Regions from separate parts of the Nocardioides sp. Z13_37 genome, predicted to be linked through region 3. Evidence: predicted binding sites of a transcription regulator. Region 3 holds the regulator's gene; each other region holds the start of a gene.
The links. Region 3 encodes LexA, which represses DNA repair genes until DNA is damaged. Its sites were predicted from a motif close to TCGAACANNTGTTCGA; they were not measured.
Positions count from the first base shown of each region.

Region 1: the regulator LexA is predicted to act here: its motif matches at 2,970-2,985, upstream of AC4H2S_RS10120 (HNH endonuclease signature motif containing protein).
Region 2: the regulator LexA is predicted to act here: its motif matches at 3,318-3,333, upstream of AC4H2S_RS17050 (HNH endonuclease signature motif containing protein).
Region 4: the regulator LexA is predicted to act here: its motif matches at 3,604-3,619, upstream of AC4H2S_RS09085 (SAV_6107 family HEPN domain-containing protein).

Region 1 covers NZ_JBZGDV010000003.1:97,427-104,391, reverse strand. Annotated here, with positions in the region: gene AC4H2S_RS10125 (ATP-binding cassette domain-containing protein) at 1-1,404, shown strand, start outside; gene AC4H2S_RS10120 (HNH endonuclease signature motif containing protein) at 1,489-2,694, opposite strand; gene helR (RNA polymerase recycling motor ATPase HelR) at 3,006-5,207, opposite strand; gene AC4H2S_RS10110 (PaaI family thioesterase) at 5,275-5,715, shown strand; gene AC4H2S_RS10105 (DNA polymerase ligase N-terminal domain-containing protein) at 5,720-6,076, shown strand; gene AC4H2S_RS10100 (RNA polymerase subunit sigma-70) at 6,108-6,326, shown strand; gene AC4H2S_RS10095 (ABC transporter substrate-binding protein) at 6,554-6,965, shown strand, end outside.
Region 2 covers NZ_JBZGDV010000007.1:227,952-234,916, forward strand. Annotated here, with positions in the region: gene AC4H2S_RS17035 (hypothetical protein) at 1-623, opposite strand, end outside; gene AC4H2S_RS17040 (DUF4287 domain-containing protein) at 747-1,028, opposite strand; gene AC4H2S_RS17045 (DUF2306 domain-containing protein) at 1,330-1,806, shown strand; gene AC4H2S_RS17050 (HNH endonuclease signature motif containing protein) at 1,975-3,249, opposite strand; gene AC4H2S_RS17055 (ABC transporter ATP-binding protein) at 3,666-4,556, shown strand; gene AC4H2S_RS17060 (ABC transporter permease) at 4,648-5,367, shown strand; gene AC4H2S_RS17065 (protein kinase domain-containing protein) at 5,364-6,200, shown strand; gene AC4H2S_RS17070 (S8 family serine peptidase) at 6,241-6,965, opposite strand, start outside.
Region 3 covers NZ_JBZGDV010000009.1:48,744-55,708, forward strand. Annotated here, with positions in the region: gene AC4H2S_RS18700 (NAD(P)/FAD-dependent oxidoreductase) at 1-611, opposite strand, end outside; gene AC4H2S_RS18705 (nuclear transport factor 2 family protein) at 657-1,016, opposite strand; gene AC4H2S_RS18710 (NAD(P)-dependent oxidoreductase) at 1,013-1,831, opposite strand; gene AC4H2S_RS18715 (LysR family transcriptional regulator) at 1,913-2,800, shown strand; gene lexA (transcriptional repressor LexA) at 2,805-3,527, opposite strand; gene AC4H2S_RS18725 (SDR family oxidoreductase) at 3,654-4,460, shown strand; gene AC4H2S_RS18730 (LysM peptidoglycan-binding domain-containing protein) at 4,650-5,003, shown strand; gene AC4H2S_RS18735 (hypothetical protein) at 5,172-5,717, shown strand; gene AC4H2S_RS18740 (PKD domain-containing protein) at 5,939-6,484, shown strand; gene AC4H2S_RS18745 (hypothetical protein) at 6,687-6,965, opposite strand, start outside.
Region 4 covers NZ_JBZGDV010000002.1:847,806-854,770, forward strand. Annotated here, with positions in the region: gene metF (methylenetetrahydrofolate reductase [NAD(P)H]) at 1-598, shown strand, start outside; gene AC4H2S_RS09065 (phytoene desaturase family protein) at 588-1,904, opposite strand; gene AC4H2S_RS09070 (DUF4126 domain-containing protein) at 1,914-2,504, opposite strand; gene AC4H2S_RS09075 (YbaK/EbsC family protein) at 2,517-2,990, opposite strand; gene AC4H2S_RS09080 (hypothetical protein) at 3,037-3,504, shown strand; gene AC4H2S_RS09085 (SAV_6107 family HEPN domain-containing protein) at 3,790-4,233, shown strand; gene AC4H2S_RS09090 (class I SAM-dependent methyltransferase) at 4,342-5,103, shown strand; gene dinB (DNA polymerase IV) at 5,128-6,297, shown strand; gene AC4H2S_RS09100 (SCO2097 family morphological protein) at 6,433-6,834, shown strand.

The DNA.
Region 1 (6,965 bases), on a different contig from region 3:
AGCGACCTCGCCGAGTGGGTGCGCGAGCTCGACGAGCCGTCGGTGGCGCCGCTGCTCAAGGGCCTCCAGCACCTGCTCGACTCGTTCTCCGAGATCGGGCTGGGCTACCTCTCCCTCGACCGTCCCGCCGGCACGCTGTCGGGCGGCGAGGCCCAGCGCACCAAGATGATCCGGCACCTCGGGTCGTCGCTGACCGACGTCACATACGTCTTCGACGAGCCCACCATCGGGCTGCACCCGCACGACATCGAGCGGATGAACAACCTGCTGCTGCAGCTGCGCGACAAGGGCAACACCGTGCTGGTCGTCGAGCACAAGCCGGAGACGATCGCGATCGCCGACCACGTCGTCGACATCGGTCCCGACGCGGGCGCCGCGGGCGGCACGATCTGCTTCGAGGGCGACGTGGACGGCCTCCGCGCCAGCGACACGATCACCGGCCGGCACCTCGACGACCGGGCGCGGCTCAAGGAGTCGTTGCGCGAGGCGAGCGGCGTGATGGAGGTGCGTGGCGCCTCGACCCACAACCTGCGCGACGTCGACGTCGACGTCCCGCTCGGCGTGCTGACGGTGGTCACCGGGGTGGCCGGATCCGGCAAGAGCTCGCTCATCCACGGCTCGCTCGCCGGCCGCGACGAGGTGATCGTCATCGACCAGGGCGCGATCAAGGGCTCGCGGCGCAGCAACCCGGCGACCTACACCGGCCTGCTGGAGCCGATCCGCAAGGCCTTCGCCAAGGCCAACGGCGTCAAGCCCGCCCTGTTCAGCTCCAATTCCGAGGGGGCGTGCCCGACCTGCAACGGCGCGGGCGTGATCTTCACCGAGCTCGGCCCGATGGCGACGGTCGAGTCGCCGTGCGAGGAGTGCGAGGGCCGACGCTTCAAGGCGGAGGTCCTCGAGTACACGCTCGGCGGCAAGGACATCGCCGAGGTGCACGAGATGTCGGTGGTCGACGCCCTCGCCCACTTCGGCGAGGGGGAGGCCCGGATCCCGGCGGCCGTGAAGATCCTCGAGCGGCTGGTCGACGTGGGGCTGGGCTACCTCTCGCTGGGCCAGCCGCTCACCACGCTGTCCGGCGGTGAGCGCCAGCGGCTCAAGCTGGCCACGCAGATGGGGGAGAAGGGTGACGTCTACATCCTCGACGAGCCGACCACCGGCCTGCACCTCGCCGACGTGGCCAACCTGCTCGGCCTCCTCGACCGCCTCGTCGACTCCGGCAAGTCGGTCATCGTGATCGAGCACCACCAGGCCGTGATGGCCCACGCCGACTGGATCATCGACCTCGGCCCAGGCGCGGGCCACGACGGCGGCACGATCGTCTTCGAGGGACCGCCGGCCGAGCTGGTGGCAGCGAAGGAGCCCACCCTCACCGGCACGCACCTCGCCGCCTACGTCGGCGCGTGATGCTGCTCCTCCACGGGCCCGGTGCGGGTGTCGATGGGCTGGCTGCTCCCCGGCGTCCGAGTCGGTGCTCGGTGGCGAGCTCGGCTATCTGCGCGGGTGGAAGCGGAGGTCGCCGTTGGGGAGTCGGTCTGTGCGGTGGCCGGTGTGGTGGGCTCGGTGGTGATGGTGGCTGCACAGCAGGATGGCGTTGGCCAGGTCGGTGGGCCCGCCGTGCTGCCACGGGGTGAGGTGGTGGGCCTCGCACCAGGTGCCCGGGGTGTCGCACCCTTGAGCGCGGCACGTGCGGTCGCGCACCAGGAGTGCCTTGCGCTGGGCGGGGGTGAAGAGGCGGCGGGCTCGGCCGAGGTCGATCGGGAGGCTGTCGCCGGCGAGGACGGCGGGCAGGATCTTCGCGGTGCACGCCAGCCTGCGGGCGTGGGCGGCGGTGACCTGGTCGCCGGTGAGGTCGTCGCCGGGCACGAGGCCCGCACCGGTGAGGTCGGCGGTCGCGAGGTCGGCTCGTAGCGCGTCGAGGGTGATGGTGACCACCAGTGTGGTGGCGTCGCCGCCGTGGACCGGCAGGCGGGTGGGGTCGAGGGACTCCAGGAGCTGGATGAACGCCTGACCCAGCCGGCGCGGATAGGGCAGACGGGCGAGCACCCCCCCATCCGTCGTCGAGCCAGCGCCACGACCGTTGCCAGCTGCGGAGGCCAGGCGAGGGTTGGCGAACGCTTCGAGGTAGGTCGCGAGCCGGGTGGCGGCGGCGTCCGGGATGCGACCGGAGATGCGGGTCGTGCCATCGCCGAGACGCCGCAGCATCAGGCGGGTCTGCTGCTCGGCGTGGGCCTCCAGGTCGGCGAGGCGGGCGGACTCTGCCTGCTCGGCGACCTCGGGAGCCACGACGTCGAGGATCCGGTGCCCGATCCGGCCGAGCGCCTTGGGCCCGAACTCCGCGGAGCGCTGGACCAGGTGGGCCTCGGCCAGCGACACCGTCTCGGCGTCGACCGCCTCCGGCAGGGCGGTCAGGGCGCGCTGGATGACCTGTGCCTGCGCGAGACTCACCGCGCCGTCCCGCATCGCCGCCGCCAGCACCGGGTGGCGCCGGTCGAGCGCGTGGGCCAGGCGAAGGTCGGCGCGCGCGTCGGTGAAACGGGTGCGCGTGTGCTGCGCCAGCCACCCGGCCGCGTCCTTCGCCGCCGTCTCGGCGGCAAGGTCACCGGCGTCGGCGAGGATCCGCAGGCGCAGCTCGACCAGCTGACCCTCGGCCCGCGCCAGCTCGCTCAACGCGCTGGCCTTGTCGGCGGTGGTCATGAACGTCGGACTGGCATCGGCGACCGCTTTCAGCGACGACCTCACCTCACCCACCGCAGCCATGATCGGGTGCGACACGATCGGCCCCCTCTCGCGACAACGACGGTCCACCGCGCACACGCGCGGCTGCTGAACGGTCGTCGCTCCTGGAGGCCCGGATCACCGGGCTATCACGTCACCCTCGCAACTCGCCCCCACCAGCCACAGCCCGGGCACTGCCCTGGAGCCATGGACCTCGTGAAGCGTTCCCCCAGAGTAGCGTCCACCTGCATTATTCGCAAGTGTGTTCGATGCGCCGTGTGCCCCGAACATCACGGCGTGAGCACCACCAGGCGCTGCGTGGCGCGCGTCATCGCGACGTAGCGGTCCACCGCGCCCCCGACACCGTCGCCGAGCCGGTCCGGGTCGACCAGCACCACCAGGTCGAACTCGAGGCCCTTGACCAGCTGCGGCGGCAGCGAGCGGACGCGCGCCGAGTCGGCGTACGTCGGATCACCGACCACGACGGCGGTGCCCTCGGCGTGTTCGGCGAGCCACGCGCCGATGATCGCGTCGCGCTCCTCGACGGGCGCGTGGAGGACCGGGATCCCGCTCTCGCGGATCGACGTGGGCACGTTGGCCTCCGGGAGCGCGGCCCGGATGACCGGCTCCGCCTCGGCCATCACCTCGGCAGGGGTGCGGTAGTTGACCGTCAGCGGCGCCACGGTGACCTCGGGCAGACCGACCCGAGCCAGGCGCTCGACCCACGACTCGCCGAAGCCGTGGCGCGCCTGCGCACGGTCGCCGACGATCGTGAGGCTGCGCGAGGGGCAGCGCCGCAGCAGCATCGCCCACTCGGCGTCGCTGAGCTCCTGCACCTCGTCGACCACGATGTGGGCGAACGGACCGGCCAGGCGGTCCACGTCGGCGTCGGGCAGGGCCGCGTCGTCGACCAGCGCGCTCTGGAGGTCGTCGTGCACGAGCATCGACACCAGCCCCTCGCCGTAGTCGTCGGCACCGGACTCGCGGGCGGTCGTGCGGAGGTCGTCGATCACCCCGTCCATCCGCGCCCGCTCGCGTGCCTCGGCGACGGCGGTACGACGCCGACGGCTCGAGGCGTGGGGGTCCCCGAGCCGGAGCCGGGCCGCGTCGAGCAACGGGAGGTCGGCGTCGGTCCATGCCTCGGGGTCCTCGCGTCGCAGCGCGCGCACCTCGTCGGGAGCCAGCCACGGCGCGCAGTGGCGCAGGTAGGCCGGCACCGTCCACAGGTCGCCGACGAGGTCGGTGTGCTCGATGATCGGCCACGCCCGGTCGAACGTGTCGCGCAGCCCGGCATGGCGGTCGAGGACGCGGCGCAGGTCGTCGGGGGAGAGGTCCTCCAGCTCGTCGGCCACCTTGTCGACCAGGATCGTCAGGACCGCCTCCCACACGTCGTCGCGGGCCAGGTTGTGGGGCGTGCCGGGGTCGGGGGAGGCGAACGCCTCCGCCCACTCGGCGGCGGTGATCCGGACGTCCACCCACGGGGTCTCGACCAGGGAGGACTCCGTGGGCGGCTCCTCGTAGAGCGCGACGGCAGGCTCGATCGCCGCGACCATGCACAGGTCGGCCTTGAGCGAGGCGACGCGTGGGTCGCACTCCGGGCCGGAGGCCGCGTCGGGCACGAGATCGGCGATCGTGCACGTCTGCACGCCCTCCTCGCCCAGGCTCGGCAGCACGTCGCCGACGTAGGCGAGGTAGGGCTGGTGCGGGCCGACGAAGAGCACGCCGCCGCGCCGGTGACCCAGCCGCGGGTCGGCGTGGAGGAGGTAGGCGGTGCGGTGCAGCGCGACCACGGTCTTGCCCGTGCCGGGACCGCCGTCGACGACCAGCGCGCCGCGCGACCCGGCCCGGATGATGGCGTCCTGGTCGGCCTGGATCGTGGCGAGGACGTCGCGCATGCGGGGCGTACGACTGCCGCCCAGCGTCGCGACGAAGGCCGACTGGTCGTCGAGGGCGGCCGCGTGGCGCAGCGCCTCCTCGGTGAAGGCCTCGTCCCAGAAGTCGACGATCCGTCCGCCCGACCACCGGTAGCGGCGCCGGCTCTCCAGGCCCTGCGGGTGGGCGTGGGTCGCGGCGAAGAACGGCTCGGCCGCGGGGGAGCGCCAGTCGACGAGCAACCGCCGGCCGCCGGCGTCCGCCAGCCCGAGGCGCCCGACGTACGTCGGCTCGTCGCGCCCCGCGTGCACGATCCGGCCCAGGCAGAGGTCGAGGTCGTAGCGGCGCAGCGCGCGCAGTCGTGACGACAGTCGGTGCACCTCCTGGTCGCGCTCGAGGGCGGCAGTGCCGTGGCGCGCCGGGGCCGCTCGGGTCTCGGCGAGCCTGCCCTCGAGGTCGGCGATCGCCCGCTCGAGCGCGTGGGCGATGCGGGCGAAGTGCATGCGGTCGCTGTCGATGAGGGCGGGGTCCGCCTTGGCGGCGAGCGCCTCGGGAAGCGCGAAGGGGAAGGTGTCGGGAACGGTGTCGGGGAGGGCCTCGTACGGGCGTCCTAGCGGCATCACGCCGTGCAGTGTGCAGGCCGACCGGGGTCTTGCGGCAAGGCCCCCGATGGCCTATACGTTGAGAGTGGAGGCAGTCCAGGGCATCGGCTCGGTCCCGATCCTGGAGGCCATGGGCATCCGTGTCGTCGAGGTCCGCGCGGGGCACGCGGTGGCCGAGATGCCGCCCGAGCCCAACGTCAACCACTTCGGCGTGACCTACGCCGGGTCGCTGTTCAGCGTCGCCGAGATGCTGGGCGGGCTGCTCAGCCTGGCGACCTTCGACCTCGAGGGCGAGCTCGCCGGCTTCGTGCCGCTCGTCAAGGAGTCGACGATCCGCTTCCGTCGTCCGGCGATGGGCGTGGTGCGTGCCACGGCGTCGCTGTCGCAGGAGGAGGCGGCGCGGGTGCGGGCCGACGCGCTGGCGTCCGGCCGCGGCGAGTTCGCGCTGGAGGCAACGCTCACGGACGCCGCCGGGGAGGTCGTGGCGACGACCGTCGGGACCTACCAGGTCCGGCGCCTGGAGTGAGCCGGTGAGGTTCGTGCTGCACGACCACCGGCGCCCGCGCCCGCACTTCGACCTCCGACTCGAGGAGGAGGGCGTGCTGCGCAGCTGGGCGGTGCCCAAGGGGCTGCCGGACGACAGCCGCCGCGACCGGCTCGCCATCGCGGTGGACGACCACGACCTGGACCACCTCGCCTACGAGGACGAGCACAAGTCCGTCGCCGACACCGGCACGTGGGAGGAGCACGACCGCGACGGCCGCCGGATGGTGTTCTCCCTCCACGGGCGCGAGGGCGTACGCCGCTATGCGCTCATCCACACCGGCGGCACGCAGTGGCTGCTGCACCTGACGCAGGACCAGCCGGGAGCCGTCAACAAGGGTTGACAACTCAGGCCTGGTCAATCACAGTTGACGCATGAGGACAGCCATCGACGCCGAGGAGCCTGGCGAGCCGGGGGAGGGGGGGCCGCTCGACGAGCTGGTGCGCATCGCCCGCGCCAAGCACGAGCTGGCCGCCGCCGAGGCGGTCGCGGTGCGCCGCGCGCGGGTCCAGGGGTTCACCTGGGCCGAGATCGGCACGCTGCTGGGTGTGAGCAAGCAGGCGATGCACAAGAAGTACGGCAAGTCCGCCTGACGCCGGCCTGCAGCGCAAGCGAGGCGTTGACGAGCCCACGGGCCCGGTGTTACACAAGGATCGTATACAAAGTCGTATACAAGAAGTCCGTGTGACCGCACCCTCTCGGGAGACTCACCGTGACGTCCAGGCAGACTCGGATGCCGCACCACCGTCCACCCCAATGCGCCCCCCGCCCGTCGCGGCTACGGCGCCCGTCCTCGCTCGTCCTCGCCGGCCTCCTCGCGGTGCTGCTGTCCGCGTGCTACGCGGTGCAGCCGCGGGGCGAGACGCCGGAGCGCAAGGACGTCTCGAGCGTCCCCATCGAGGCCGTGTCCCTGGCCGACGGCGGCGACCTGGTGATGGGCCTCTCGGCCGATCCCGACGTGCTGGACCCGACCACGTCCTCGTCGCTCTACACGCGCTACGTGATGAGCTCGATCTGCGAGAAGCTCTACGACATCGACGCCGACGGGCGCATCGTGCCCCAGCTCGCCACCGAGCTCCCCGAGCTCGACGACGCCGGCCGCACCGTGCGGATCCCGCTGCGGCAGGGCGTCACCTTCGCCGACGGGACGCCGTTCGACGCCGATGCGGTGAAGCGCACCCTGGAGCGCCACCTCGAGAAGGAGGACTCGGCCCGCGCGGCCGAGATGGGCC
Region 2 (6,965 bases), on a different contig from region 3:
ATCCGCACCGACGCTTTCGACCAGTGGCCCTGGAGTTCCCGAAGCTTCGCACCCTCCACCGAGCAGTGGTAGTCGTCGATGCATGCGTCCCACTTGTTGTGCGACTTGTTGTACTCGTTGTATGCCCCCTCCAGGGGAACACCCACTCGCTGAATGCAAGTAGGCGACAACTTCTTGAACGGGATGTCGTTATAGGCCACGGCCACATCGCCTAGCCTGCTGCCGAGATCGGCGTATGTCAGCCCGACGTCCAAGCGCCCGTCGATCTCCTTCAGGGAACTCAGCAGGTTTCCTAACTGGGCCTTGCACTCCTTCTGCGCAGCCTTTGCAGCCTCCCGTTCGGCCACTTCCTCGGCCTCCGCCTCTGCGGAGGCGCTCGCCTCGGCTTCTGCAGAAGCACTCGCTTGAGCCTCAGCCGAGGCGTCGGCCCCGGCTTCCTTGTCAGCGCTTTCGTCCCGGGCCGTGCCGCAGGCCACCAGTACAAAGCACATCGCGCCAACTAGGACGCCGTACTTCTTTCGCATCTTGTCCCCCAGTGCGTCGTTACGCTCAGAGCCTGCCACCAGATCGCCCCGATATCTCAAGAACGATGACGATCCGAACGGTCGACGCCGCTCCCTCATGGGACAAGCGCCTGCACAGGCAGGCGGCGGATTGGCGCAGCCCGACGAGGGCGGGATGTCATCGATTGAGGGTGACGTCAACGCCCACCATCGAGGTAGCTCCACGAGGGCGACGACGCCCATTCAGCGGCGGTCGATGCCGTCCAACCGCAGCTCGGTGGAGGCATCGGAGTGGGCGGTGCCGCTGTCGACGTGCTTGTCGCTGATCGTCGACCCATTCTTAAGCACTCCGAACAGCGCCATCGCATGGCCCCGGCCGACGTCGTAGTCGTCCTTGAGCCAGACCGCGAAATCACCCGCCTTGCTCTGTGGAGTGAACCCACGCGCGGCGGCCTCCCCCAGCAGTTCCTCAGGCGTCTTACTGGTCTTCTTCTCGATCGCGTCGAGGTAAGCCTGATAGCTCATTGTGATCCCCTTCCATGGTGTTCCACCGACGCTAGTGGTGCTGCTGCAGCATCGCTTCTCCGAAACCGCTGCGGACCCGTAACGCAAGTCAAGCTTGCCGATCGGCAGAGTCGAGGAACCCTCTACTCGCTTATGGACGTGGACAGCTTCCGTCAGATTCGCACGCCGCCACACTCCTCTGCGACGTCTTCGCCCCCGTGGGCGCAAGCGGCGGAAAGACGCACCTCCGACGGTCCCGATTGCGGATCCAGGTACGGCATCCACCTTGGAACGATGAATCGAGGTGGCAGGATGGGCCCCGATGATCTTCCTGCACGTTGCTACGGCCATGTTCGCGGGAATCAGCGGGGCCGTCGTCCTGATCTTGAGAAAGGGCACCGCATCACACCGTCGATGGGGATGGACGTACGTCGCTGCCGTCGCCGTGATGGCTCTCTCGTCATTTGGGATCTTCGAATTGCGGGAAGGTCCTAGCATCTTCCATGCCGTCTCGATCCTGGTGCTCCTGGTGGCCGCGACTGGAATAGCTCAACCAGTGTGGCGCCGCGGCAAGTCCGGCTGGCTGTTCTGGCATCTGTTCCTAATGCAGGTCTCCTACGTGATGCTCGTCGTCACAGGGATCGCACAGTTCTTCGATCGGCTGCCGCTGCCGAGCGACGCACTCAACGCAGTCGTGTTCCTGCAGATCCCTGGCATTGTCGGTGGAATAGCCATCGTGCGGTCTGCTCGGAGGTACCGATCAGCAACGGCCGTTGCCCGCCATCCTGCGCACCGATAGAGGAACCCTGCCGGGGATCGCGTCCCACAGGACCTGTCCGCTGTCCATCAAGGGGAACGGGTCGCCTACGGACGCACGCCAATCGATCCCCTCAAGGCGCGGACCGTGCCGGCACGCGGCGATAAGAGCGTGCGCGTGCGATACATCCTCAGTGAACGGCGACGACCCTCACGTCCGCCTCGTGAAGCGGACGTCGCCGTTGGGGAGGCGTGCCGCCACGTACGCCGGATCGTGGGCGCGGTGGTGATGGTGGCTGCAGAGCAGGACGCCGTCGTTGAGGTCGGTGCGGCCGCCGGAGAGCCAGGGGTTCCAGTGGTGGGCCTCGGCCCAGGTGCCGGGGATGTCGCAGCCCTCGCCGCGGCAGGTGCGGTCCCGGATGAGAAGGGCGCGCTGCTGGGCGGGGCTGAACAGGCGGCGGGTGCGGCCGAGGTCGAGGACCTCCGACGGGCCGCCGAGGACGGCGGGCAGGATCCTTGCGCTGCAGGCGAGGCGGCGGGCCTCGGCGGCGGTGATCATGTCCCCGGCACCCGCGGGGCCGTCGGTATCGCCCGGCACGGTCGGGGCGATGAGCCCGGCGGTCGCGAGGTCGGCACGCAGTGAGTCGAGACCGATGGTGACGACGAGCGTGGTGGCGTCGCCGCCGTGGACCGGGAGGCGGCGCGGGTCGACCGCCTCGAGGAACCGGCAGAACGCCTCGCCGAGCTTGCGCGGGTGCGGGAGCCGTCCGACTGCGTCTCCCGCGGCAGGGGCGGTCGTGCCGTCGTCGCGGCGGGGGTTGGTGTAGGCCGAGAGGTAGGTGACGAACCGGTGCGCGACGGCGTCGGGGACGAGCGAGGTGATCCGGGTGGTGCCGTCACCGAGCCGGCGCACGGTGGTGCGGGTCTTGCGGTGCGCCTCGGCCTCGAGCTCGGCCAGCCGCCGGGCCTCGGCGTCCTCGACGACCTCGGGGGCGACGGTGGCGAGGATGTGTCGGCCGACCTTCGCGAGCCGCTGCGGGTCCAGGGTCGCGGCGTGGCCGACCAGGGCGCCCTCGGCAGCGGCGAGGACGTCGCCGGGGACGGTGTCGGGCAGGTTGTCCAGCGCCCGCACGATGACGCGGGCCTGGGCGAGGTTGGCCGAGCCCTCCCGCAGCGCGGCACCCACCACCGGCCAGCGCCCGTCGACCGCCGACGCGAGGCGCAGGTCGGCGCGGGCGTCCTCGGGACGCGACAGGGTCGCACACGCGAGCCAGCCGGCCGCGTCGCGGGCGCCCGTGCCCGCGGCCACGTCACCGGCGCCGGCCAGCACCCGCAACCTCAGCTCCGCCAGCCGGGCCTCGAGCCGGACCAGCTCGCCCAACGCGGCGGCCTTGTCGGACGTCGACATGAACGTCGGGTTGGTGTCCGCGACGCTCTTGAGCGTCTCGTCGATGACGCCCGCGGCAGCGAGGATCGGGTGAGCCACTGGTGGTCTCCCTCCCTCGTCGGCGTCGTGCGAGCGTAGCTCGATCCTACCGCCCCCCGGGGCTCTATTCGAACAGTTGTTCGATCAAGGATTCGTCAATCATTCCGCTGCCCACGAGGACCGCGCGGTCCACGCGCACGTCGAGCGGGCTCCGGCGCGACCCGAGTGCGCTCCGGTGAGCAGCCGCTCGACCGTCTCGCGCTCCTCGCGCCGGCCAGACGGTTCACCACGTGTCAGTCCACCGTCGGTCGTTGGACAGGAGTCGGTAACTCTCACCGACGCGAACCGGACCCGCAACGCCTCCCGTCCTTAGGGGCCGACGATCCGGCGAGCACATCGGCGGTTTTCACCGACGCGACGGTGGCGTCATCGGCGCGAGCCTGAAGGCATTCCACACCTCGACCCGAAGGACCGCCATGACCAGCTCACCCGCCAGCTCTCCCGCCATCGACGTCGATCGTCTCACCGTCACCTACGGCACCTTCACCGCCGTCCACGACCTGTCGTTCCAGGTCAGGCGTGGTGAGCTCTACGCCCTCCTGGGCACGAACGGGGCCGGCAAGACCTCCACCCTCGAGGTCGTGGAGGGTCACCGGCCGGCCGCCTCCGGCGCCGTCCGGATCTTCGGGCAGAGCCCGACGGACCGGCGCGCGGTGCGGCCACGGATGGGCATCATGCTGCAGGAGAGCGGCTTCTCCCCCGACCTGACGGTGCGGGAGTCGGTGGGCCTGGTCGGCTCGTTGAGCGGGCGGCAGGACGACGTCGACCGGTTGCTCGACGTCTCCGGTCTCACCCGCCGGGCCGACACCCGAGTGGCGCAGCTGTCGGGGGGCGAGAAGCGCCGCCTCGACTTCGCCACGACGGTCTACGGCGGGCCCGACCTGGTCATCCTGGACGAGCCCACGACGGGCCTGGACATCCAGTCCCGCGACGCGCTCTGGGACGCCGTGGAGCGACTGCGCGAGGACGGCGCCACGATCGTGCTCACCACCCACTACCTGGAGGAGGCGCAGGAGCGCGCGGACCGCATCGGGCTCATGCACGAGGGCACCCTGCGACGCGAGGGCACCGTGGCCGAGCTCACCCAGTCCCTGCCCGCCGTCATCACCTTCGCGCTCCCCCACGGCGCGCCCGAGCCGCCCCTCGTCGGCGCGCTCAACGGCGCCTTCCACGTCGAGACCTTCCGCCTCCAGGAGGACCTCCACCGGCTGCTGGGGTGGGCGGACGAGTCCGGGGTGGAGCTGCTGGGGCTGGCCGCCGGGCCGACGCGGCTCGACGACGTCTTCCGCTCGCTCGACGCCGCCTGAGCCCGCCGGCACGCACACGCGTGCACCCCCATCAATCCATCGGTCGGCCTCCCGTCCGACGTACGCCCCCACACCCGAAGGGAATCACCCCATGCTCGAGATCGCTCGCAGTGAGCTCCTCCAGATCTTCCGGAACCGGCTCGTCCTGGTCACCGGGCTCGTCATCCCGGTCGCCATCGGCGGCTACTTCGTCCGCCAGCACGAGACCTTCTCCGACCTCGGCAGCCTTGGCTACGTCGCGGCGATCGTGATGTTCACCGTGCTCGCGTTCGGCCTCTACACGACCGCGGTGACCACCCTGGCCTCCCGCCGGCAGAACCTCTTCCTCAAGCGACTGCGCTCCACCGCCGCGAGCGACCGGAGCATCCTCGTCGGGCTGGTCCTGCCCATCACCGTCATCTCGCTCGTCCAGGTCGTCGCGATCCTGGTCGTGCTCGGCGCGGTGGTCAGCAGCCCCGCGCAGGTGCCGCTGCTGGTCGTGGCGGTGCTCGCGACGACGGCGATGATGCTCGCCCTCGCCCTGGCCACCGCCGGGCTCACGAACTCGCCCGAGCACGCCCAGGTCACCACCCTGCCGGTCAGCCTCGCCGTGATCGCGGTGGCGAGCTGGGTGGGCATCACCGGCACCGAGGAGCTCGCCTACCTCAAGCGGCTCCTCCCCGGGGGCGCGGCCACCGAGCTGGTCGTCGACGCCTGGAACGGTGGGGTGCCCCTCCGCGACTCGCTGCCCCTGCTCGCACCCACGCTCGCCTGGGTCGCCGTCGCCGTGGCTCTCGCCGAGCGATTGTTCCGGTGGGAGCCGCGCCGATGATCGCGGGGCGGGTCGTCAACGGCCGCTACGCGGTGGGTGACGTCATCGGGCGGGGGGCCACGGCCGAGGTCCACCGCGGCCACGACCTCCGCTCGGGGCGCCCCGTCGCGATCAAGGTGCTGCGCGAGGACCTCGCGCGAGACCCCGGGGCCCGGTCCCGGTTCCGGCGCGAGGCGCTGACGGTGGCTCGCCTGGACCACCCCGCCATCGTGTCGGTCTACGCCACCGGCGACGACGCCGACGAAGGGGTCGCGGGCGAGGCTGCCGGCGGCGTCCCGTTCATCGTCCTGGAGTACGTGGCGGGGCGCTCCCTGCGCGACCTCCTGGCGACCCGCGACCTCGGGCGCGACGAGGCGATCCACTACCAGGCCGGGATCCTCACCGCGCTCGACGCCAGCCACCGGGCGGGCGTCGTCCATCGCGACGTCAAGCCGGCGAACGTGATGATCACGCCCGGGGACGCTGTCAAGCTGGTGGACTTCGGCATCTCGAGCGCCGGGACCGACCCGGCCGCGACCCAGACCCACGGGCGGACGTTCCTCGGGACCCCGTCGTACACCTCCCCCGAGCAGGTGCGAGGTCACGCGGTGGATGCCCGCAGCGACCTCTACGCCGCTGGCTGCGTGCTCCACGAGCTGCTGACCGGCCGGCCGCCGTTCGTCGGGGACGACGCCGTCTCCGTGGCCTACCAGCACGTCCACGAGACGCCCGCCGCCGTCAGCACCGCCCTCGCCCCGCTCGACGCGGTGCTGGTGAGGGCCCTGGCCAAGGAGCCGGACGACCGGTTCCAGGACGCGTCCACGTTCCGCGACGCGATCCTGTCTGCGGCGTAGCAGCGACGCGGAGGGCGCTCGTTCCCCGCCCGACGGGCCGTCAGCCGGCGCCGTGGCCCGTCTCCCCCGGCATGCCGACCTCGACGAACAGGTCCTCGTGCTCGGCGGCGTAGAGCTGCTCACACATCTCGAGGTCCGCGAGCGACCACAGTTCGCCGAGCTCGTGGTCGAGCACGTCGGCGACGGCAGCTCGGCGCTCGTCCCACCGGCCGTCGTCGGCGAACAGGCGCAGGAACCGCGACGGGGTCATGTCGGCCAGGAGCGCCCGCACGGACTCGCGCGACACGACGCCCGCGCCGGCACCGACGGGGTCGGGCGAGGGGCTCGGGCGGGCGGCGGCGAGGAGGATGCGCGCCACCCAGTCGGCGCCGGCGTCGAACGCCACGTGCATCTGCTGCGCACCGGCGTGGTCCATGACGCGGCCCAGCCACCAGATCCGGCGCACCGTCGCGCCCGCGTACAACACCGGGCCAGCCGGGGAGATCCTCCGACCCTGGCGCAGCGCGGCCAGCGCGCCGACGTCGTCCTGCGAGAAGTCGCTGTCGACGTGGGCGAGCCGGGAGGGCGCGGGCATCTCGGCCAGCGCCTCCCCCGCCCGGGCGGCGCTCGCCTCGGCAATCAGGCACTGGAGCATGGAGCGGATCCAGACGCAGAGGACGGCGACACGCGCGGCCGCCAGGCTGGTGCCCGGCGTCGCGGGACCGGTGGGGTCGGTGCCGTCCGCGGTCACGGTGGGCCGGGCCCCGTCGACGGTGCCGCGACTGG
Region 3 (6,965 bases):
ACGCCGCGGTCGGCGAAGGCCGTGGTGAGGCTGGCGGCGAGCGCGCGCGGGAACATCTGCTCCTGCACGTCCTCGCGGTCGAGCACGAGCGTGACCTGCACGCCGTTCTGCACCAGCGCGGAGGTGATCTCCGAGCCGATGTAGCCGCCACCGACGACGACGACGTGGCTGCCCTCGGTCGCGATCGCCCGCAGCCGCTGGTAGTCGGCGGCGGTGCGGTAGTAGATGACCCGCGGGCCGGGGTCGATGGGGAGCTGGCGGGGCTCGGCGCCGGTGGCCAGCAGCAGCTTGCCGTAGCCGACGGTGCTGCCGCCGGCGAGGCGTACGGCGTGGGTGCCGGGGTCGATCTCGGTCACGGTCGTGTCGGTGACCAGGTCGACGGCGGGGTCGTCGTCGAGGTGGCCGGCCAGCGACGCACCCTCGAGCGTCTCGTCGTCCTTGAGCCAGAGATCCTTGGAGAGCACGGGCCGGTAGACGGGCTTGTCCGGCTCGGACCCGATGACGGCGACGCGGCCGCCCTGGTCACGCGAGCGGATGCCCTTCACGGCACTCGCCGCGGCGACCCCCGCGCCGACGATGACGTAGTCATAGGACTTCTCGACGTTGCTCATGCCGCCATCGTGTCCTGCGGACCCTGAGAGCCGCCCGGCGTCGCGTCAGGGCTCGTGCCGGTGGTAGACCTTGTTGGCGATCCGCCAGGCGCCGTCGACCCGCACCAGGACGAACATGTCGGTGAAGACGGCCTCTCCGTGGCGCAGCGTCATGGTCGCGGTGGCGACGATTCCGGAGACGGACACGTGGTCGAGAGTCCTGCTGCGGTCTGCCTCGTCGGGCGCCGGTGCGCCGTCGAACAACGCGCAGTAGTCCTCCAACGGCCATGACGTGAACGTGCCGTCGCGCAGCCCCTCGACGTGCGCGGTGGGCAGGAACGCGACGCGGAACCACGACGGGTCACCGGTGGCGTGCCCGCGGGCATAGGCGTGCAGGGGCGCCAGCACGTCGTCGATGCCCGTCACGGCGTCGCGCTCCGGACGGGACCGGACAGCGCCACCGCGGAGACGTCGTCGTCCCCGGTCACCTGGCCGGTCGCCACGAGGGTGCGCAGCCGGTCGAGCGGGCCCGGCGGTCCTCCGGCAGCAGCGAGGAGCCCGAGGTCCTTCGCGAGCGCGTCGACGGCGAAGTGGGCCTCCCCGTCGGGCTGCTCGAGGCGGCCGCGGACCGACCCCACGGTGTCGGCGAGCCGTCCGAGAGCCAGCACGTCGAGAGCCGCGCCGAGCGGTAGTCCCAGCTCCACGGCTCCGGCCAGACAGTCGCGCACGGCAAGCAGGGCGCCGGCGAGCGACGAGTTGGCGACCAGCTTGGCGGCCGCGGCCTCGCGCGGGGTGTCGAAGCGGCGTACGTCGCCGGCCACCGGCGCCAGCGTGGCGACCGCGTCCTCGACGTCGGCGGCCCGACCGCCCGCGAGCACGCGCAGGGTGCCCGCGCGGACCGCCGGCACGGAGCCGAGGACGGGTGCGTGGACGTAACGGCCGCCGGCCGAGACCACGACCGACGCCAGCTCGTCGGCGTCGTCCACCCCGACGGTGCTCGTGACGACGACGAGCCGTCCGGACAGGTGCTCGGCGACCTGCTCGAGCACCGCGCGACAGGCCGCACCGTCGAAGAGGGCGAGCACGACCGGCCCCGGTCGTGCCACCGCCTCCACGGCCGTGCCCGCCGTCCCGCCGCCGCTCCGGCTCCACGACGCGACGCTCGCACCGCCGGACGCGAACCTCTCCACCATCGCCCGGCCCATCCGACCCAGCCCCAGCACCACCACGTCATCGCTCATGGCACCGACTTTGGGGCCCGCGGTGGTGTGCCACAAGCGCAGATCGGGCATCCAGTCATGCGATCGGCGCATACTTCACCCATGGCACTGACGGCATGGCGGACGTTCGTGACGGTCTGCGACGCGGGCTCCTTCACGGCCGCGGCCGGGGAGCTCGGCTACACCCAGTCGGCGATCTCGCGGCAGGTGGCGAGCCTGGAGCAGGACCTCGGCGAGGTCCTGCTCGAGCGCCTGCCGCGCGGCGTCCGCCCGACGGCCGCGGGGCAGGCACTGCTGCCGCACGCCCGCTTGGTGGTGGGTGAGGTCGCCCGGGCGAGAGGCGCCGTACGTCGTGCCCGGGCCGGCGACGCGGTCCTGCTCACCCTCGGCGCCGTGCCGTCCGCCTCCGTCGACCTCGTGCCCCGCACGCTGCGGTCGCTGCCGGCCGACGGGCCACGGGTGACGCTGCGCTCGGGCGGATCCGCCGGGCTGCACGAGCGGGTGCGCACCGGCGACGTCGACGTCGCGGTCGTCACCGACTACCCGCCGGGGCTGCCCAGCGACCCCGAGGTGCGGCACACGAGACTGCTCGAGGACGAGATGTGCGTGGTGGTGCCCGCGCGGCACGCCCTGGCCGCGGGTCGCCGCCGCGTGCGGCTCACGTCGTTCGCCGACGAGGTCTGGGCCGAGGACCACCGCGGCTCGGGCAGCCTGCTCCAGCAGGCCGCGGGCCGGTGCGGGTTCGAGCCCAGGGTCGAGCTGGTCGCGGGCGACCTCCTCGGCAAGGTGGCGCTGGTCGCGGCCGGGCTCGCGGTCGCCCTGGTGCCGGGCATGCTGGTGCCGGGCCTGCCGGCGGGCGTCGTCGTACGACGTCTGGTCGCGCCGCCGACCCGCACGGTCTACGCGCTGAGCCGGGTGCGGCGCCCGCAGCCCGGCGTCGAGGAGCTCACCGCAGCGCTGGTGGCCGCCGCCGCGTCCGGCCCTGCGTGAGGGGTCAGAGGCTGCGCAGCACCGCGGTGACGACGCCGAGGATGGTGGCGTTGTCACCGGGGATGGGGTCGTAGGCGTCGTTGTGGGGGAGCAGCCACACGTGGCCGTCCTTGCGCTGGAAGGTCTTGACGGTCGCCTCGCCCTCGATCAGCGCGGCGACGATCTGGCCGTTGGTGGCCGTCTGCTCCTGGCGGATCACGACGTAGTCGCCGTTGCAGATCGCCGCGTCGACCATCGAGTCGCCCGAGACCTCGAGCAGGAACAGGGTGCCGTCGCCGACCAGCTGCTTGGGCAGCGGGAACACGTCGGTGACCTGCTCCTCGGCCAGGATCGGGCCACCCGCGGCGATGCGGCCGACGACCGGGATGTTGACCGCCGCCGGCATCGCGTCGCCGATGCCGGTCTCGTCGACCGACGTCTCCTCGGCGCTCGACATCGAGCGGCGTGCGGCCATCACCTCGGGGAGGAACACCTCGAGGGCACGGGGACGGTTGGGGTCGCGCTTGAGGAAGCCCTTGCCCTCGAGCACGCGGAGCTGGTGGGCGACGCTGGACGACGACGTGAGGCCCACGGCCTGGCCGATCTCGCGCATCGAGGGCGGGTAGCCCTTGGCCTCGATGGAGTCCTTGATCGTGGCGAGCACCCGCTGCTGGCGCGGGGTCAGGCCGGTGGCGTCCGGGGGGCCGTCGGGCATCTCGATGACGTTCTTGTCGTCCTGCTTGGCCATGCGTCCTCCACTACGGTTGCCCCCTCCGTCCGCCGCTTCAGGGAGGAGCTGGTGGGCCCACCGTAGTCCTCTCCGCACGTCAGGATCAAACACCTGTTCGAAGCCGCGTGTCGCTAGGGTCCGACCATGTCCACCACCTCGCCGGCCACCGCGTCCACCTCGTGCGTCGTGACGGGTGGTGCGCGTGGGATCGGGCGGGGCATCGCGGAGCTGATGGTCGCCCGCGGGCACCGCGTCGTGATCGGTGACATCGACGGCTGGGCGGCCGCCGCCACGGCGGCCGAGATCGGTGCCGTGGCCGGCCTGGCCCAGGACGTACGCGATCCCGCCTCGCACCGGCTCGTGGCCGAGGAGGCGGCGCGGCACGGTGTCCTGGCGGCGTGGTTCAACAACGCCGGCGTCGGTGACGACGGTGCGCTCGCCTCGCTGACGGAGGAGCAGGTGCGCCGGCTGGTCGAGGTCAACCTGCTCGGCACGACATGGGGCACCCGCGCGGCGCTCGCCGCCTTCGGCGGGGCGGGTGGGGACGTGGTCAACGTCGCCTCCCTCGCCGGCCTCGGGCCGGTGCCGGGCTACAGCATGTACGCCGCCACCAAGGCCGCGGTCGTCTCGCTGTCGATGTCGGTGAACGCCGAGGCGCCCCGCGGTGTGCGCGTGCACGCGCTGTGCCCGGACGGGGTCGACACCGCGATGCTCGCCGCCCAGGACCCTGACGGCCTGGGCTCCCAGCTGACCTACTCGGGCGGCCCGATCCTGTCCGTCGCGGCCGTCGCCGCGGCAGCCGTCGACCTGCTGGGGTCCGCTCGTGTGGTGCGCGCGGTGCCGGGGTGGCGCGGGGGAGTCGTGCGTGGCTCGGCGCTCGCTCCCGGCCTGATGCAGCACGCGGCCGGGCTCTTCGCCGCGCAGGGGCGACGGGCCATGAAGCGTCGCTGACGCTCCTTCGGGACGCGCCGAACATTTGTTCGACGAGGTGCTTGCGCCGTTCGAACACGTGCTCTACCGTCGTACACATGTTCGATCGAACGTCTGATCGACACCCGGTGGCCCAGGCCACTGTCGGTGGGTCCGACTAGACATTCGCTCGACAGAGACGACCGGCTGATTCTTCCCCAGGAGGCCACCATGAGCACCCTCAGCCTTTCCCCCGCTTTCGCCCCGGCTGCTGCCCGCACCCGCTCCACCGTGCGGCTGACCCGCCGAGGTCGGCTCGTGGTCTTCCTGACTGCGCTGTTCCTCGCCCTCGCCGTGGCGTTCATGCTCGCCGGCGGCGCGGTCGGCACCGACGAGGCCGGCCAGCCGGCCCCGACCGAGATCGTCCAGGTCGCGCCCGGCGACACCCTGTGGGGGATCGCCAGCGACATCGCCACCGACGGCGACGTCCGCTCGGTGATGACCGAGATCGAGCGGCTCAACGCCCTCGAGTCCGCCGGCCTCGCGGCCGGCCAGAAGCTCCGCGTCCCAGTCGTCTCCGACTGACGCAGAGGCCTCCATCAGCCGCTTCGACCCCGGCTGGTGGACCAGGGGAAGGCGAGGGGCGGGCCCACGGGCCCGCCCCTCGGCGCATTTCCGCACGCCTCTCGGGTCGTCGTCCACAGCTTTCGTCGCGGGGGTGGTTGCGCGGGCTGTCGAATGGGTAGTTTCAGCGTGCTGACGAAGTTCTCGGGAAGGCACTTCATGCACCCACGCCGCGCACTCGCGCTCACCCTCGCGGTCCCGCTCCTCCTCGCCGGGTGCTCCGACGGCCCCGAGCCCGAGCCGAAGATCCCCGAGACCACGAGCTCCTCGCCCACCCCCACGCCGACCGAGACCGAGACGGCGGAGGCCGAGAGTCCGGAGGACTTCATCCGGCGGTGGGTCGAGGTGGGAGACAGGATGCAGGTCACGGGTGATGCGGAGGAGTTCAAGCGCTTGTCCCGCAACTGCCAAGCCTGCGCCGGTGTTGCCAAGCAAGTGGAGTCGATCTATGGGTCCGGCGGCTCGATTGAGTTCTCCGGAACGAAGATTGGGCTGCTAAGGCGGATCGCGTCTCGCCCGCCGACATTTCATCTGAATCTCAACACCCCTGAGACCATCATTCGGTCCGAATCCGGTTCAGTCGACCAGCGGCTTCCTGCCGGTGTTGGTAAGTATCTGGTCACGCTTAATGGAGAGCCCGGCGACTGGTACGTCGCGGCGTACGGGCGCCGATGAGCAGGGTTCTGTGGGCGGTGGTTGTCATCGCAGGATCGGTCGTCGTTTGCTCCCAAGCGCCAGCCCATGCTGACGGCTGCTCTATGCAGGTCGGAATCCTTGGCGCGAACTCGTCATGTGCATGGAGCTATGCCGAATACACCGACACGGCTGGTTCCGGTGATGGTCACACCTGGGTCGTCTCGATCCAGTGCGGCAATGGCGGCATCTGCTCCGAGCACGTGGAGTGCAACGAGGGCGGAGCGGCCGGGTTCGTGCACGACGTCTACATGGACGGCACCGACGTGGGCGATGTGTGCGTCCCGGAGGAGGCGGTCCAGGAGATCGACCTGGCGAAGCTCATCCTTCGCGAGTTCAAACGGATCCAGTGGCCGGCGTCCCAGCTCGTCGTGCAGCCGCGCGGCGGCCGCACCCTGGTCAACTTCCAGACAAACTTCTACACGCCCGACCACACCGGGATCGACCAGTCCGTGACCATCGCCGGCCAACCAGTGGTGATCCGGGCGGTGCCGGTGTCCTACACCTACTACTTCGGCGACGGCACCAGCACGACCACCGCCAGCCCGGGAAGCCCGCACCCCGACCTCGAGATCACGCACGAGTACGCGAGCACCGGCGAGGTCGCCGTACGGGTGGACACGACCTACGCGGGGGAGCACCGGATCGGGGACGGCGGCTGGACGGCGATCGACGAGACGCTCACCGTCGCAGGCGCCAGCCAGGGCCTCGAGATCGTCGAGGCCCTCCCGCAGCTCGTGCTGCGATGACCTCACGCGTGGTCGCCGAGCCCGGATCGTGGAAGTTCCGAGCCACTAGGTGACTCGGATCTTCCACGATCAGCGAGCGGCGGGCTTTCCGCCTGCGCGGCCGAGGCCTGGGAGGGGCAGGTCCGTGCTCCACGATCAGCGAGCGGCGGGCGTTCCGCCGACACGGCCGAGGCCTGGCAGGGGTAGGTCCGCGCTCCGACGATCAGCGCGCGGCGCGCTTCCCGCCGACGGGGCGCGGGGGAGCGTCGTCCGGGGGTGGCGTCTGGGTGATCCCCAGGGCGCGCATCAGCCGGGCGACCAGCATCAACCCAGCGAAGAGGCAGGCGATCGCACCCAGGCAGGCCAGCGCCATGAACAGCCAGGCCGAGCCGCCCGACGCCCCGCGCGCCGCCGTACCGAAGTCGATGGCGGCGTAGACGAGGTAGCCCCACGCCACCACGCACAGGGTGATCGCGGCGCCGAGCGCGAGGGCGGCCCGGTT
Region 4 (6,965 bases), on a different contig from region 3:
CGACGACCTCAGCGCCGCGGGCGTGCGCCACGTCATGGCCCTGCGCGGCGACCCGCCGGGCGGTCCCGGCGCCCCGTGGACCCCGACCGGCGGCGGGCTCACCTACGCCAACGAGCTGGTCGCCCTGATCCGCGAGCGTGCCGACATGCGCATCGGTGTGGCGGCGTTCCCCGAGGGCCACGTCGACGCGGCGGACCTCGACCACGACGCGCGCGTGCTGAAGGCCAAGCAGGACGCGGGCGCCGAGTTCGCGGTGACCGAGATGGTGCTGCGTGCCTCCGACTACGTCGCGCTCGTCGAGCGCGCCCGGGCCGTCGGGGCCGACCTGCCGATCATCCCGGGCATCATGCCGATCCTCAATCTCCGCTCGATGGAGCGGATGGCGGAGCTGTCGCGCCGCCAGCTCCCCGCCGAGGTCACCGACCGGCTCACGCCGTACGCCGACGACCCGGCGCGGCTGCGCGCCGAGGGCATCGAGATCGCGACCGAGCTGTGCGAGACGCTGCTCCAGGCGGGGGCGCCGGGCCTGCACTTCTACACGCTCAACCGGTCCAAGGCGACGCGGGAGATCTTCGCCAACCTGCAGATCACCGTCTGACCTCGGCCCGCCCCACCATCTCGGCCACCAGGGCGGCGCTGAGGCCGGCGAACGGCAGGCCCGACCCGGTGGTGGCGTGCGCGCCGGCGGTGAGCACGCCCTCGATCGGCGTGCGGGGTCCCAGGCGGGTACGAGCGGTGCGCGGGCCCTGCCACCGCACGCCGTGCGGCGACCCGCCCCACGCCTCGACGAGGTCGCGGGCCGTGCGGTCGATCCGGGCGACGACCTGGCGCCGCACGTCGAGGCCGCGCCGCGCCAGCGTGGTGAGCACGTCCTCATCGACGCGGCCGCGCGCCAGCACCGTCCACGCGGCGGCGCCGTCGGGCGCCCGGCCGCCCGTGCGCACCACGAGCAGCGGGTCGCCGTGCAGCACCACCTCGTGGGCGAGGTCCGGGATGTCGCCCTCGAGCGCCACGTGGCTCACCGTCGGCGGGGACGCCGGTGTCGTGCGGCGCACATGGGTCGCGAGCGCCGGCAGGCGACGCGGGTCGACGGCGACGACGACCCTGTCGGCGTCGAGCTCGCTGCCGTCGCCGGTCCGCACCGCGACCACGCGGTCCCCGCGCACCACGAGGTCGGCCGCGGGCGTGCCGGTCAGCACGGTGACCCGGCGCAGGGCCAGTCGGTCGGCCATCGCCCTGCCCAGGGCGGCGAGCCCGCCCGGCACGGTCCAGGCCCCGAAGCGCTGCTCGAGGTAGACGTCGACGCCGGCGATCACCGGCGCGTCGCGCGGGTCGTGGCCGGCCATGACGACCCGGTGGGCGGCGACCAGCCGCAGCCGCTCGTCGCCGAGCGCGCGCCGCAGCCTCCGGTGCAGCGACTCGCGCCGCTGGAGGAGCCGGAGCAGCTCGGTCGGGGCGACGTCGGCGTCGAAGGGGCGTTCGTACCACTCCTTGCGCAGCAGCTCCCACGGCTCGCCGTAGGACGCGACGTGGTCGACCCACTGCTGTCCCAGGCCCGCGCCGAGCTCGTCGAACGCCCCGAGCTGGGCCGCGCGCGACCCGCCGGGCAGGAGCAGCGACGACCCGTCCGCGAAGCGGTGCTCGCGCACCACGTCGAGCGGCTGGAGGTCGACCTCTCGCTCGAGGGGACGACCGGACTTGCGGAACAGGTCGCGCACGACCGCGGGCAGCAGGGTGCTGGTCGGGCCCGCGTCCCAGGCGAAGCCGTCGTGCTCGACCGTCGAGAGCGCGCCACCCAGCCGCTCCGACCGCTCGAGGAGGGTGACCTCGTGGCCGAGCTTGGCCAGCCGCGCCGCGGCGGCCATGCCGCCGAAGCCACCGCCGACCACCACCACACGTGCCACGGGGGAACCCTAGGCGACCCGGTGGACGGGCTCCCTCCCGCGCCACCGGCGCCAGCCGCGGCGGACCAGCCGCCCGACGAGCAGCAGCACCACCAGGCCGACGAGGAGCAGGACACCGGCGATCGCGGCGGCCGCCTGCGGGTGCTGGAGGGAGAACCACACCACGGCCAGCACCCCCACGTCCTCGGTGATGCTGGCCAGCACGTTGGTGACCGGCTCAGGGGAGGAGTTGAGCGCCAGCCGCCCGCCCGCCTTGGCGAGGTGGCTGAGCAGGGCCGTGCCCCCGCCGACCACACCGAGCACGGCCTGCTCGAGGGAGGAGGCGTTCCCGGCGAGCAGCACGCCGATGACCGCCCCCGCCGTGGGACGCACAGCGGTGGAGATCGCGTCCCACGTCGAGTCGAGGTAGGGGATCTTGTCGGCGACGAACTCCACGGCGTACATGAAGCCCGCCGCGGCCAGCACGTCCCACCGGCCCAGCGCGTCGGGGATGTCGGCGAAGGAGCCGAGGCGGTCGGCGACGCCCAGCACCAGGACGACGAGGTAGGCGTTGATGCCGCTCGCCCACCCGCTCGAGAACGTCAGGGCGAGGGCGTCCATCAGGCCGGCACCTCAGTCGACCTCGACCTCGACGGCGTCGGTCATCGCCACGAGCTCGTCGTAGGAGGTGGAGAACACCGCGGCCGGGTGACCCGCCGCCGCCCACACCACGTCGTGGCGTCGCAGCCACGGGTCGATCCAGGTGCGGATCGGGGCCGGGTGGTCGATGGGGGAGACGCCGCCGATGACCTGGCCGGTGTGGCGCCGGACGAAGTCGGGATCGGCGCGTCGCAGGCGCACGACGCCGATGCGCTCCGCCACCGCGGCGGTGTCGACCCGGTGGGCGCCCGAGGTGAGGATGAGGACCGGCTCGCCGTCGGCGTCGAAGAGCAGGCTGTTGGCGATCGCGCCGACCTCGCAGCCGAGCGCCGCCGCGGCGAGTGCCGCGGTGTGGGCGCTGTCGGGCAGGATGACCACGTCACCGGTGCCGCCGCGCCGGTGGAGGTCATCTCGGAACGAGGTGATCGATGCGTGCTCCGTCGCCATGGCGGGAGCCTAGCGACCGGACGACGACCAGCCCCAGGGAGATCCAATGGCGCGCGACCTGCCGGGATCCGTCGTCAACAGCCTGCGCGTGCTCGTGCTGATCGTGGCCACGGCCGGCGTGATCACGCTGCTGATCCGGCTGATGCGCGACGACGTGATCCTCGGCTGGGCCGAGGGCAACCCGTCGGCGCAGGGGCTGCTGGACCAGGGCGGCATCGAGCTGCTGCGCGAGAGCCCGATCGTGCCCGGCTTCGTCGCCCTGTCGGTCGTGGCGTTCGTCGGGTTCGGCGCCCTCGTCCTGGTCCTCGGCTCCTTCTTCGTCAGCGGCCATGCCTGGACCCGGCCGGTGCTCACCGCCACCGCCGGCATCGGCGTCCTGGTCGGGGTGGTGTGCCTCGACGCCCACCTCCCGACCCTCTTCGTGGTGCTCTCGGCGCTGGTGATCATCGAGGGCCTGGTGCTCTTGTTCTTCCTGTGGCACCGCGACACCACCGCCTTCCTGCGCGGGGAGTGACGAGCGCGGCTCGCTCCGCCTCCGGCCCCTGACCGCCGCCCTGACCTGCCCTGACCGGTCTTGACGGGCTGTCGGTGGGAGGTAGTACCGTGGCGGTGTTCGAACATCTGTTCGATGCGACCCGGGTGGGGGTGACCTCGACCCCCACCTCCACCCGGGTCGGCCCCGGGGTCGACCGAGGTGCGGAGGAGGCACGATGAGTCAGTACGACGACCCTGTCGAGGTGCGGAGCGGTGCGACGGACGATCCCGGCAGCCGGCCGGACGGCCGGATCGAGGGGCGGGCATGAGCGCCTCCGCGAGCACCCACCGCGGCGCGGTGGCGCACCCGGGCCCCCACCTGCTGCCGGCCACCGCCCACTCCTACCTCGAGCGCTCCGCCACGTCCCTGCGCGACGCGATCACGGCCCGCGACGTGCCCACGCGCTACGCCTGTGCCCACGTCGCGGCCCTCTGTGCGGCGGCTGCGCTGCTCGCGGCCCGGGCCCGACCCGCTCCGCGCGGGCGTCGGCAGAAGAACGCGTGGGTGCTCCTGACCGAGGTCGCTCCCGAGCTCTCGGAGTGGGCGACCTTCTTCGCCGCGGGCGCAGGCAAGAGGGCCGCCGCCGAGGCGGGGTCGACGCGTGCCGTGAGCGAGCGGGAGGCCGACGACCTGGTGCGCGACGCCGACCGCTTCCTGGCCGTGGTCGAGCAGGCGCTCGGCCTGGTCCCGCACGCGAGCGTGGCCTGAGGGCGGGGGAGAGGTGGCCCCGGACCGCTGCGTCCTCCCGCCCGGCCGGGCCGACCGCCCCTGCGTGCGCGCGCGGGCCGCGGTCGCCGAGCCACTAGGGTGGCGCCCATGGCCCAGCCGTCCGCCAGCCCGACCGCCAGTGAGCGCCGCCAGTCCGTCCGCAGCGGCGTGGCCTGGGACGCCGTGCGCCGGCTCCTCCAGGACCGCGACGACGTGGAGGGTCCTGCCCGCATCGTCGACGTCGGCGGCGGCACCGGCGGCTTCGCGGTGCCCCTGGCCGAGCTCGGCCACACCGTGCGGGTCATCGACCCCAGCCCCGACGCGCTCGCCTCGCTCGACCGGCGCGCCCGCGAGCGCGGCGTCGCCGACCGGGTCGCCGGGCAGCAGGGCGACCTGTCCGACCTGCCGCGCCTCGTCGACGACGCCGACCTCGTCCTGTGCCACGGCGTGCTGGAGATGGTCGACGACGCCGCCGCGTCGGTGGCCTCGATCGCCGCGGTGCTGCGCCCCGGCGGACACCTCAGCCTCCTCGTGGCGCAGCGTCACGCCGCCGTCGTGGCGCGCGCCATGGCCGGGCACTTCCAGGCCGCCCGCGAGCTGCTCGACGACGACGCCGGCTCGTCGACCGGGCAGGCCGGGCGCGGTGGGCACCGGTTCACCCACGACGAGGTCGTCGAGCTGCTCACCGCCGCCGGCCTGCATGCCGAGAGCGTCCACGCCGTCCGGGTCTTCGCCGACCTCGTCCCCGGCAGCCTCCTCGACCTCGAGCCGGGCGCGACCGCGGCCCTGCTCGACCTCGAGAAGGCCGTGGCCACCCGCCCCGAGTACCTCCCGCTCGCTGCCCAGCTCCACGTCGTCGCCCGACGCTGAGCGTCGTCCCCGTGGGGGGCGGCGGTGACCGAGACCCCGATCCTCCACGTCGACATGGACGCGTTCTTCGCCTCCGTGGCGCTGCGGGAGCGTCCCGACCTGGTCGACCAGCCGGTGGTCGTGGGCGGGAGCGGGCGCGGCGTCGTGCTCGCCGCCAACTACGTCGCGCGCGGCTACGGCATCCGTTCGGCGCTGCCGATGGCGCGGGTGCGCCGGCTCTGTCCGCACGTCGTGGTGCTCCCGCCCGACTACGCGACCTTCGCCGGCGTCTCTGCCTCGGTGATGGAGACCTTCCGCGACGTCACCCCCGTGGTCGAGGCGATGTCGCTCGACGAGGCCTTCCTCGACGTGCGCGGCGCGACCCGGCGCCTCGGCGGGCCCAGGGAGATCGCCGAGCGGCTCAGGGCCACGATCCACGACGAGCAGGGCATCACCTGCTCGGTCGGGGTCGCGGCGACGGTGTCGGTGGCCAAGGTCGCGAGCCGGCGCGCCAAGCCCGACGGCGTGGTGGTGGTGCCGCCCGCCGAGGTCACCTCGTTCCTGCACCCCCTCGACGTCGGCGAGCTCTACGGCGTCGGGGACAAGACCCGCACGCGGCTGCACCGCGCCGGCCTGATCACCGTCGGCGACGTCGCGCACACCCCGCTCCCCGCCCTCCAGCAGACGATGGGCCGCCACCTCGGCCGCCACCTGCACCAGCTCGCGTGGGGCACCGACCGCGGCGAGCTCGCCCCGACGTCCGGGCCCCACGAGCCCGAGAGGTCGATGGGTGCGGACGAGACCTTCGCCCGCGACACCGCCGACCGCGACGTCATCGTCCGCGAGCTCCTGCGCCTCTCGGCCCGCGTCGCCGGCCGGATGCGTGCCGCCGGGGTCGCCGGGCGCACCATCACCCTCAAGGTCCGCTTCGCCGACTTCACCACCATCACGCGCTCGCGCACGATGCCCGAGGTGACCGACGTGACGCTCGAGGTGCATCGTGCGGTGACCCGGCTCTACGACGCGCTCCGACTGCGGCGCGAGCGCCTGCGGCTGGTGGGCGTCCGCGTCGAGGGTCTGGTCCCGCGCGCGACGGTGCACAGACAGCTCGTGCTCGGCGAGCCCGAGCACGGATGGGCCGAGGCCGACCGCGCGGTGGACCGTGCCACGCGCCGCTTCGGGGCAGCCGCCGTGCGTCCGGCGAGCCTGGTGTGATGCCGTGTCCCCTGCGCCGGGGTGGAATTTTCGGGGGGACGCCTACCGTAGGTGCAACAGGGTGCCTAGACTTGCACCAGAAGGTGAGGAGGAACCGTGGAGCTCTCCGAGGAAGAACTGCGAATGCTCGAGCAGATGGAGCGCGCTCTCGTCGAGGAAGACCCCAAGCTCGCCTCCACCCTGCGTGGCACGTCGTTCCAGCGGGCGGCTCGCCGCCGAGTGATCTTGGGCGGCGCCGTGCTCCTCGTCGGCATCGGGCTGTTGATCGTTGCGGTGCTCCTCGACCTCACCGCCGTCCTCCAGACGGTGGTCGGCGTGCTGGGCTTCGTGGTGATGCTCGCCGGCGCGATCCTTGCCCTCACCTCCGCGCGCAGTCCCGGCCACCCGGTGGCGCCCAAGGTGCGCGCCTCCGGGCGCACCGGCTTCGGGGTCGTCGACGGCGGTCGTCCCGCCCGGCCCTCCCGGCAGCGCTCGGGCGGGCCCTTCATGGAGCGCATGGAGGAGCGGTGGCGTCGCCGCCGCGAGCGCGGCTTCTGACCTCTCCCGCTCCGACCCAGCGCTGAGCACACCCCCTCCACGGTAGAGCCGCCCGGCGCCGCAGCTCAGTCCCCGGCTCCGGGCGGATAGGCGTACCAGCCGAGCTCCTGACCACTCGCGCACGCCGCGGC